Regions from separate parts of the Pseudomonas benzopyrenica genome, predicted to be linked through region 2. Evidence: predicted binding sites of a transcription regulator. Region 2 holds the regulator's gene; the other holds the start of a gene.
The links. Region 2 encodes FliA, which starts transcription of late flagellar genes. Its sites were predicted from a motif close to CTAAAGTTTNNNNNNNNNNNGCCGNTAA; they were not measured.
Positions count from the first base shown of each region.

Region 1: V6W80_RS08650 (methyl-accepting chemotaxis protein) is a predicted target of FliA. The motif match lies at 2,551-2,578, and genes of this name have one in related genera.

Region 1 is NZ_CP145723.1:1,857,352-1,862,559, reverse strand. It holds gene V6W80_RS08660 (CheR family methyltransferase) at 1-374, opposite strand, end outside; gene V6W80_RS08655 (chemotaxis protein CheW) at 377-859, opposite strand; gene V6W80_RS08650 (methyl-accepting chemotaxis protein) at 859-2,520, opposite strand; gene V6W80_RS24035 (methyl-accepting chemotaxis protein) at 2,875-5,178, opposite strand.
Region 2 is NZ_CP145723.1:3,339,482-3,344,689, forward strand. It holds gene V6W80_RS15790 (chemotaxis protein CheA) at 1-827, opposite strand, end outside; gene V6W80_RS15795 (protein phosphatase CheZ) at 854-1,642, opposite strand; gene V6W80_RS15800 (chemotaxis response regulator CheY) at 1,662-2,036, opposite strand; gene fliA (RNA polymerase sigma factor FliA) at 2,124-2,864, opposite strand; gene fleN (flagellar synthesis regulator FleN) at 2,861-3,691, opposite strand; gene flhF (flagellar biosynthesis protein FlhF) at 3,784-5,112, opposite strand; gene flhA (flagellar biosynthesis protein FlhA) at 5,123-5,208, opposite strand, start outside.

The sequences.
Region 1 (5,208 bases), 1.5 Mb from region 2:
AGGGTCATGGCCAGGGTGTAGGGCTCTTCGCCGGAGGAACAGGCACCGCTCCACAGGCGAAACGGCTGGCTGCCCTTCCAGTTCGGCAGCACCTGGTTGCGCAGGAAGTCGAAATGCTTCGGCTCGCGGAAAAAATAGGTCTCGTTGGTAGTGAGCAGATCCACCGCCATCTGGAATTCCCCCCGATCCTGTTGGATCAGGCGGAAGTAGGCGCCGTAGCTGGGCAGCTGGCGCAGGCGGATGCGCTTGGCCAGCCGTCCACCCACCAGCGGCTTCTTGGCATCGGACATGCTGATGCCCGCGACCTTGAAGATGAGGGAGCGGAATTGCTGGAACTCGGCATCGGTGAGCGCGAGGGCCTCGGACACGCTCATGCTCAGGCAGCCGGAATGGCAGCGAGCTGCTGGTAGTCGTCCTCACCGAGCACGCGCTCGATGTTGAGCAGGATGACGAAGCCGTCGCCCTGCTTGGCCATGCCGAGGATGAAATCGGTGCGCACCCGAGCGCCGAAATCCGGCGCCGGCTCGATGGCATCCGCGCCGATTTCCAGCACCTCGCTGACGGCATCCACCACCACCCCCAGCACCTGGGTGCGCTGCCCGCCCTGCACCTCCAGCACCACGATGCAGCTGCGCCGGGTCACCTCGGTGGGCTGGCCATGAAAACGCACGCCGAGGTCCATCACCGGTACCGCGGCGCCGCGCAGGTTGATCACCCCACGGATCGATGGCGGCAGCATGGGTACGCTGGTCACCGCGCCGTACTCGATGATCTCGCGCACGCAACCGGTGCCCACCGCGTACATGTCGCCGCCCAGCTGGAAGGTAAGAAATTGCCGGGGCAGATCTGCACTACTCATCAGACACTCTCCTCGAAGTGGGCGAAGCCGACCGGGGCCTTGCCCCGGGTGGCAACGGTCAAGGGCGCGGAGCGGAAGGCGGATGCCTTGCGCTTGGCCTTGCCCTGGCTCGAGCCGGTATTCGGGGACAGGCCCGCGTTGACGCCCGGCAGGGCATTGCCCAGGGTGAAGAATTCCATCAGTTGCTGCAGTTGCTCGGCCTGGCCGCTCATCTCCTCTGAGGTGGCCGCCAGCTCTTCCGACGCCGAGGCGTTCTGCTGGGTGAGCTGGCTCAGTTGCAGCATGGCGCTGTTGATCTGATCGACCCCGGCGCTCTGCTCTTCGGAAGCAGCGGTGATCTCCTGCACCAGATCCGAGGTCTTGTTGATCGAGGGGACCATCTCGCTGAGCAGAGTACCGGCACGCTCGGCCAGGGCGACGCTGTTCTTGGCGACCTCACCGATCTCCTGGGCGGCCACCTGGCTGCGTTCGGCCAGCTTGCGCACCTCGGCCGCCACCACCGCGAAGCCCTTGCCGTGCTCGCCGGCGCGGGCCGCTTCGATGGCGGCGTTGAGCGCCAGCAAGTTGGTCTGGTAGGCGATGGCGTCGACGATGCCGATCTTGTCGGCGATGGTCTTCATCGCCACCAGGGTATCGCGCACCGCCTCGCCACCCTCGCCCGCTTCCCGCGCGGCCTTGCCGGCCATGCCGTCGGTGACCCGGGCGTTCTCGGTGTTCTGGGCGATGGAGGCCGACATCTGCTCGATGCTGGCACTGGTCTCCTCGACCGAGGCAGCCTGCTCGGTGCTGGCCTGGCTCATGCTCTGGGCGGTGGCCGAGACCTCTTCGGAGGCACTGGCCAGGGAATCGGCGTTGCCGCGTACCTCGCCGATGATCTGCCCGAGGCGTTCGGTCATGCCGCGGATGGCCGCCAGCATGCTGGTGGTATCGCCCTCGCGGGTCTCCACCACGACGCTCAGATCGCCGCGGGCGACCCGACTGACCACATCGGCGGCATAGGCCGGCTCGCCGCCCAGCTGGCGGATGAGGCTGCGGGCGATCAGGTAGCCCATGGCGACCGACATCAGCAGCGCCACGGCACCCAGGACGATCATCAGGTTGCGGGCGTCCACATAGGCGGCGGTCGCGGCTTCGCCGGACTCGATCATGCGCTGGGCCTGGAGGTCATTGAGCTGATTGACCGCGGTGACCAGCTCGTTGTTGTTGGGGGCGAAGACGTTGAGCAGATAGTCACGCGCCTGCCCATGGTCGACGTCCAGCAGGCGGAAGAATTCGCTGTACTTGTCCTGCAGGCGCTGGCGGCTTTCCAGCACGGCCTTGAGCTTCTGCTTGCCTTCGTCGCTCTGGATCTTCTTGCCCAGGTCGGTGAGGATGTCGCCGTTCTCGGTGCGAATCCGCTTGATCTCGTCGAGGGTCTTGGCACGCTGGTCAGCGCCGTCCTGCAGCAGCAGGTTACGCATCTGGCGGCCGGAATCCAGGGTGTTGCGGGCCAGGGTGTTGGCCTGCACCGTCATGGGAAAGCGATACTGCGACATGGAGTCAGCGGCGTCCCTCATCGTCCCCATGTTCAGCAGCGCCACGCCGATGGTCAGCAGCAGCATGAGGATGGCGGCGCCGAAGCCCAGCATCAATTTGGTCGAAACACGCATCTTGTTCAGCATGGAATGACTTCCTAATGGTTACTGCCTAGTTCTTCGGCCTAGCCCTGGCCTTCTTTAACCGTTCTGCTATCTAGCACTTACCGCGTGTCCGCTCTGGAATGCGCCTCATCCGTTGCTCGACAGGGCCTTTGCAGCGCGACTCAGCAATACCAAGGCCTAGCCTGGCTGGCGTGTGTGCCACTTCCTTTCCACAAGGAAACGAAGCGTTACCCCTGGTCCGCAGCCGTCCATTCGGTTAGCACGGCGACCTAGCCAGCCGATCAATCGGTGGCATTACCGCCAAGGGGCGCGTCAGCCGGCGCAGCGGCGCCAGCCGATGGCTGTTCAGCCAGGCCACGGCATGGCGCCTAGGCGCTATTCACCGAAGCGTGTGAAACCTTCTGGAAAGCGAGCGTTCGCCGTCTCGCCACGACCGGACGCTAGCGGATGATGGGACCTCGGCAACGACGGCCGGACGTGTTCCAGCGCGCGATCCAGATCGCGCATGGCGCGCCCCTTTCCGGTATGGAAGAAGTTCATGAGTCGTTGCAGCTGTTCGGCCTGGCCGCTCATCTCTTCGGCCGTGGCCGCCAGCTCTTCCGACGCCGAGGCATTCTGCTGGGTGATCTGATTGAGTTGCAGCATGGCAGCGTTGATCTGCCCTGCCCCGCCGCTCTGTTCGTCGCTGGCCGCGGCGATCTCCTGTACCAGGCCCGAGGTCTTGGTGATGGAAGGGACGATCTGATCCAGCAGGGTGCCGGCGCGTTCGGCCAAGGCCACGCTGTTCTTGGCCACGGCACCAATTTCCTGGGCCGCCACCTGGCTGCGCTCGGCCAACTTGCGCACCTCGGCGGCCACCACCGCGAAGCCACGACCGTGCTCCCCGGCCCGCGCCGCCTCGATGGCCGCGTTGAGCGCCAGCAGATTGGTCTGGTAGGCGATGTCGTCGACAATACCGATCCGGTCGGCGATGGTCTTCATCGCCACGGTGGTATCACGGACCGCAGCACCACCCTCTTGCGCCTCCTGGGCCGCCTTACCGGCCATGCCGTCGGTAACCTTCGCATTTTCCGAATTCTGCGCGATGGACGCCGACATCTCTTCGATGCTGGCACTGGCTTCTTCCACGGATGCCGCCTGCTCGGTGCTGGCCTGGCTCATGCTCTGAGCGGTGGCGGAGATCTCCTCCGAGGCACTCGCCAGGGCATCGGCCGACAACCGCACCTCTCCGATGATCTGGTTGAGCTTGTCGACGGTGCCGTTGATGGAATTCTTCAGCTCCAGCAACTGGCCCTGGTAGTCGCCCTGAACGGTACGACTCAGATCCCCCTCCGCTAGCCTGGCCATCACGCCCATGGCCTCGTTCACCGGGGCGACAATGGCGTCCAAGGTACCGTTGATGCCAGCGACGATTCGACGGAAATCGCCCTGATGCAGGCTGACATCGGCGCGCGTATCGAGGCGACCGGCCATGGCCGCCTCGCTGAGGTGCTGGGCGTCATCGATCAGACGCTGGATATTGATCCGAACCTGTTCGACGTTGTCGTTGATGAAGGCCTTCTTGCCGGGGAAGCGCTCCAGCGGCGCCGAGAGATCGCCTTCGCCGAAGGCCTTGATGCAGGCCATGGCCTTCTTCTTCACCGCGATATGACCGGCGACCATGGCATTGATGCCAGCGGCGATTTCGCGATAGGAGCCCTGGAAGCGTTCGGCGTCGATACTGACGTCGATGTCGCCGGCATCATGCTCTTGGGACATCCGCTGCATCTCCGCCATCAACCCCTGCAGATTGCCCCGCAGCTGCTCGATGTGGGCGTTGATGAAGGCTTTCTTGCCCGGGAAGGCCTCCAGCGGCGCCGTCAGGTCGCCCTCGCCAAAGGCCTTGACGCAGGCCATGGCCTTCTTCTTGACCTGGATATGACTGTCGACCAGCGCGTTGATACCGCTGGCCATCTCGGCAAAGGCGCCCTGCAGGCCCTGGGCTTCGATGCAAACCTCGATATCGCCGATGGCATGCTCGTGGGACATCCGCTGCAATTCGCCCTGCAGGGTCTGCAGACTGCCGCGCAGTTCTTCGACACTGGCGTTGATGAAGCCCTTCTGCCCGGGATAGGGATCGAGCTTCGCCGTGAAATCGCCAGCGGCGATCGCGCTGACGCAGGCCATGGCACGTCTTTGCTCGTCCTGCTGCAGTTGCAGCGTGCCAGCGTACTGCTCCAACCAGTCGCGATAGCAACCCGGAAACGCCCTGGCATTGGAGCGACCGTCTAGGTGACCTCGCGCCTGCTCCGTGTTGATGCGTCCCCACTCGGCATCCACTTCGCGCAGGGTCGCCACCAGCCCGGCCAGTTGCGCCAACAGGCTCTGGGTATCCCCTTCGCGCAACGGCAACTGGCGTGGAAACTCACCACGCGCGAGCTGTGCCACCACCTGGGCGGCAACCCGCGGATCGGCGCCAAGCTGACGCTGCAAGGTGCGCATGATGAACCCGCCACCGAGGACCACTACGCCCAGGGCAGCCAGGCCCAGTACGCCCACCAGCCACTGGGCCGAACCGACACCTGGGCCACCCAAAGCTTTCAGCTGATAACAGGCCGCCCCCACTACCAGAAGCAGGGCTACGGCCATGCTCAGTACCGACCACACCACTCGAGTCCGTAGCGAGAACATCAACTGCATGTTGCGCTTCCTTTTTCCTGTCTTTTCTGA
Region 2 (5,208 bases):
GCGGCGGCTGGAGCCGCCGCAGCAGGCGCTGCTACAACCGGTGCCGCGGCCTCGTCCGCGACGAACTTGCCCTTGCCGTGCAATTCGTCGAGCAGGGCCTCGAATTCGTCGTCGGTGATGTCGTCGCCACCAGCCGCAGCCACGGCAGGAGCCGCAGCGACAACCGGCGCGGTGGCCGGTGCCTCGTTGAACTTGCCCTTGCCATGCAACTGATCGAGCAGGGCCTCGAATTCGTCATCGGTGATGTCGTCGCCACTGGCGGCCGCAGGCGTTGCCGCTGCCGCGCTCGGCTCGCTGCCCAGGGCATCGAGCAGATTCTGGAAATCGGCATCGCTCAGCTCCGGCTCGGCGGCCGCCGGGGCGGTCGGCGCGGGCGCTGCGGCCACGACCGGGGTGGCAGTCACGGGCGCAGCCGGGACCGGCGCCGGCTCGCTGCCAGCGGGCTCGGCCAGGCGGGCCAGGGCCGCCAGCAATTCAGGCGAGGCCGGGGTCGGCTCTTCGCGTTCACGGACTTGACCGAACATCTCGTTGACGGAATCCAGTGCCTGCAGCACCACATCCATCAGCTCGGCATCCACGCGGCGTTCGCCCTTGCGCAGGATGTCGAATACGTTTTCCGCGATATGGCAGCACTCGACCAGGGTATGGAGCTGCAGGAAACCGGCACCGCCCTTTACGGTATGGAAGCCACGGAAAATGGCGTTCAGCAGATCCATGTCATCCGGGCGGCTTTCCAGCTCGACCAATTGTTCGGACAACTGTTCGAGAATCTCGCCGGCCTCTACCAGGAAATCCTGGAGGATTTCTTCATCGGCGTCGAAGCTCATTCCTGCACTCCCCAAGAGGGTCTGGGTCAGAAGCCCAGACTGGATAGAAGATCGTCGACGTCGACCTGAGCGGCCACGACGTCTTCACGCTTATCGGCATGAATCTGCGGACCTTCACCCTTCATCGTCTTTTCTTTTCGATTCTGTTCGATCAGCGCGGTGTGATCGTGACTGAAGCCGGTATAGCGATCGACCTGGCTGGCCATCATCACCAGCTTGACGAGGTCTTTCTCGATCTGCCCGACGAGGTTGACCACGCGTTTGATCACCTGACCGGTGAGGTCCTGGTAATCCTGCGCCAGGAGGATGTCGTTGAGCTTGGACGACAGTTGTTCGGCGCTGCTCTCGCTGTGGCTGAGGAAGGCATCGACGCGCTTGGCCAACTCGCGGAATTCGTCCGCGCCCATTTCCCGGCGCATGAACTTCTTCCAGTCGGCATGCACGGCACGGGCTTCGTCACCGAAGTTGCCTACCAGCGGGGCACTCTCCTCCACCAGATCCATGGTCCGGTTGGCGGCGTTCTCGGTCATCTTCACCACGTAGGAGAGACGATCGGTGGCATCGCTGATCTGGGAGACCTCTTCGCCGGCCATGCCGCGCGGATCGATCTCGAAGTTGACGATGGCGTTGTGCAATTCGCGGGTCAGCTTGCCGACTTCCTGGTAGAGCCCCCGGTCACGCAGTTGATTGAGCTCGTTGATGACATGCACGGCCTGGGTGAAATCGCCGCTTTCCAGGCATTTCACCAACTCTTGGGCGTGCTGTTTGAGATTCGACTCGAAGTCGCTGAAGCTGTTGGAGCCAAGCTGATCCATAACGTCCCCGCGGCTTTCTTCAGCCGTTCACCCGCTCGAAGATCTTGTCGATCTTTTCTTTCAGCACCTGGGCGGTGAAAGGCTTGACCACATAGCCGTTCACGCCGGCCTGAGCGGCCTCGATGATCTGCTCGCGCTTGGCTTCGGCGGTCACCATCAGCACCGGCAGGGTTTTCAGCCGCGCGTCGGCGCGGACCTGACGCAGCAGGTCAATGCCGGTCATGCCAGGCATGTTCCAGTCGGTGACGAGAAAATCGAAGTTGCCGCTCTGCAACATCGGCAGTGCGGTGTTGCCGTCGTCTGCTTCGGCGGTATTGGTGAATCCCAGATCGCGCAGCAAATTCTTGATGATGCGTCTCATCGTGGAAAAATCGTCCACGATGAGGATTTTCATGTTCTTGTCCAAGTCGACCTCCGTCCTAATCCGCACACACGCCATGAGGCGCGTCTAAGCAATCGTAGTAGCCTGAGTACCAGCCGGTTAACGCGAACGCCATTCCGCCAGCCGCGCCCGCAGGCGTGCCGCGCATTGACTGTGAAGCTGGCAGACGCGTGACTCGCTCACGCCCAGCACCTCGCCGATTTCCTTGAGGTTGAGTTCCTCGTCGTAATACAGCGAGAGCACCAGACGTTCACGCTCCGGAAGATTGGCGATGGCGTCGGCCAGGGCCTTGCGGAAGCGCTGATCTTCCAGACCGCGACCGGGTTCGAGTTCATGCGAACCGCTCTCCTCGAGCCCATGCTCACCACCCTCCATGAGGTCGTCGAAACTGAACAGGCGACTCCCCATGGTGTCGCCAAGGATGCCGTAGTACTCATCCAGACTCAATTTAAGTTCGGCCGCGACCTCGGAATCTTTAGCGTCGCGACCCGTCCGCGCTTCCACTGCACGAATGGCGTCGGTGACCATGCGCGTGTTGCGATGCACCGAGCGCGGCGCCCAGTCACCCTTGCGCACCTCGTCGAGCATGGCGCCGCGGATGCGGATGCCGGCGTAGGTCTCGAAGCTGGCGCCCTTGCCGGCGTCATATTTGCGTGAGGCCTCCAGCAGCCCAATCATGCCAGCCTGCATCAGGTCTTCGACCTGCACGCTGGCCGGCAGACGCGCCAGGAGGTGGTAGGCGATGCGTTTCACCAACGGCGCATAGCGGTTGATGAGTTGCTCCTGCTGGGTACGTTCCGAGGTTTTGCTGTACATGCGAAGCCCGCTGGATGCTGTCATGCGTGGGTACCGATGGCTGGTTGCACAAGGCGCTCGACAAAGAACTCGAGATGGCCGCGCGGATTGGCAGGCAGCGGCCAGCCATCGACTTTCTGGGCCACCGCACGAAAGGCCAGCGAGGCCTTGGCACGCGGAAAGGCTTCAAACACGGGGCGCTGCTTCTGCACGGCTTTGCGCACCGCCTCATCGAACGGAATGGCGCCCACGTATTGCAGGGCGACATCCAGGAATCTGTCGGTCACCTTGGTCAGCTTAGCAAAGAGATTGCGACCTTCCTGGGGCGTCAGCGCCATGTTCGCCAGAACCCGGAACCGGGTGACGCCATGGTCGCGATTGAGCAGCTTGATCAGGGCGTAGGCGTCGGTGATGGAGGTGGGTTCGTCGCACACCACCACCAGGACTTCCTGGGCGGCGCGAACGAAGCTGACCACCTGATCGCCGATGCCGGCAGCGGTATCGACGATGAGCACGTCGAGGTTCTCGCTAATGTCGCTGAAGGCCTGGATCAGGCCCGCGTGCTGGGCCGGCGTCAGATTGACCATCGCCTGGGTGCCCGAGGCCGCCGGGACGATGCGGATGCCGCCCGGGCCGTGCAGCAGCACGTCGCGCAGCTCGCACTCGCCGGAGATGACGTCGGCCAGGGTGCGCTTGGGCGACAGGCCGAGCAGAACGTCGATGTTGGCAAGGCCCAGGTCGGCGTCGAGCAGCATGACGCGCCGCCCGATATCGGCCAGGGCCAAGGCCAGGTTGACCGACACGTTGGTCTTGCCGACACCGCCTTTACCGCCCGTGACCGCTATGACTTGGACGGGATGCATGCTACCCATTGCCTGATACCTTTGATTGAAATCCGTCACACTTTAGACCAAGTGCATTTGGCGTGCCCAGGCATGCGATGCACCACTACCGTTCGTCTGCGCTAACCGGCGCGGCGGGCATTGCTCTGATACAGGCCGGCCAGCATGCCAGCCATGGTTTCTTCGCTCGGCTCCTCGGGTGCCTGCAGGCTCACGGCGCGGCTTACCAACTGGTGGCTGCGCGCCGGATGCAGGTCGTCCGGGATGCGCGGGCCGTCGGCGATGTAGGCCACCGGCAGGCGCTGGCTGATGGCCAGGCCCAGGGCTTCGCCGAGGCTGGCGGCTTCGTCCAGCTTGGTCAGCACGCAGCCGCTCAGGCCGCAGCGCCGATAGCTGTGGTAGGCCGCCTTGAGCACCTGGCTCTGGCTGGTGACGCCCAGCACCAGGTAGTTGCGAATCTTCAGCTGGCGGTTGGCCAGGGCTTCGAGCTGCGCCTTGAGCGCCGGATCGTTGGCGGGCATGCCCGCGGTGTCGATCAGCACCAGGCGCTTGCGCGCCAGGGGGGCCAGGGCCTGTGCCAGGGACTGGCCCGGATCGACCAGGGTTACCGGTACGTCGAGGATGCGGCCCAGGGTCTTGATCTGCTCCTGGGCACCGATGCGGAAGCTGTCCATGCTGACCAGCGCCAGGCTCTGGGGGCCGTACTTGAGCACGTAATTGGCGGCGAGCTTGGCCAGGGTGGTGGTCTTGCCCATGCCGGCCGGACCGACGAAGGCGACGACACCGCCCTCCTCCAGGATCTTGGCGTCGGTGGTCTTGGCCAGCTGGGCGAAGTTGGCCAGCAGCATGCGCCAGGCATGGCGCGGATCCTGGATCTTGGCCACGCTGTCGAGCAGGTGCCGGGCCAGATCGGCCGGCAGGCCCATGCGCTGCAGGCGACGCCAGAGGCCAGCTTGCTGCGGACGGGTGGACTGCACCTGGGTCCAGGCCATGGAGCCGAGCTGGACTTCCAGCAGTTCACGCAGGCCGCTGAGCTCGCTGCGCATGGCTTCCAGGGCACGCCGGTCTTCCGGCGCGGCACTGGCGGCAGGCGCGGCGGCGGCCGGCTGGGGGGCGCGCGGCGGCGCGATCACCGGCTCGCGACGGCTGTCGGCGGCGCTGATGGCGCCGAGCAACTGCTTGTCCTTCGGCGCGGCCGAGGGGACGCCCGGCGCACGGATACTGAGGTCGGCATGGGCCTGGGCGATCTTCGCATGGGTCTTGCGCAACTCCGCCTGCAGCTCCGCGTTGGGCGCGGCCGGTGCCGGAGCCTGGTAGTCCAGCGCCGCGGTCAGCTCGACCCCGCCGGCGACCCGGCGGTTGCTGAGGATGGCAGCGTCCGGGCCCAGCTCGTCGCGTACCAGCTTCATGGCTTGACGCATATCGGCGGCGAAGAAACGTTTGACTTGCATGATCTAGACCTCAGCCATTCTGGCCAACGGTAGCGACGATGGTGACCTGCTTGTTGTCCGGAATTTCCTGGTAGGCCAGCACACTCATGTTCGGTG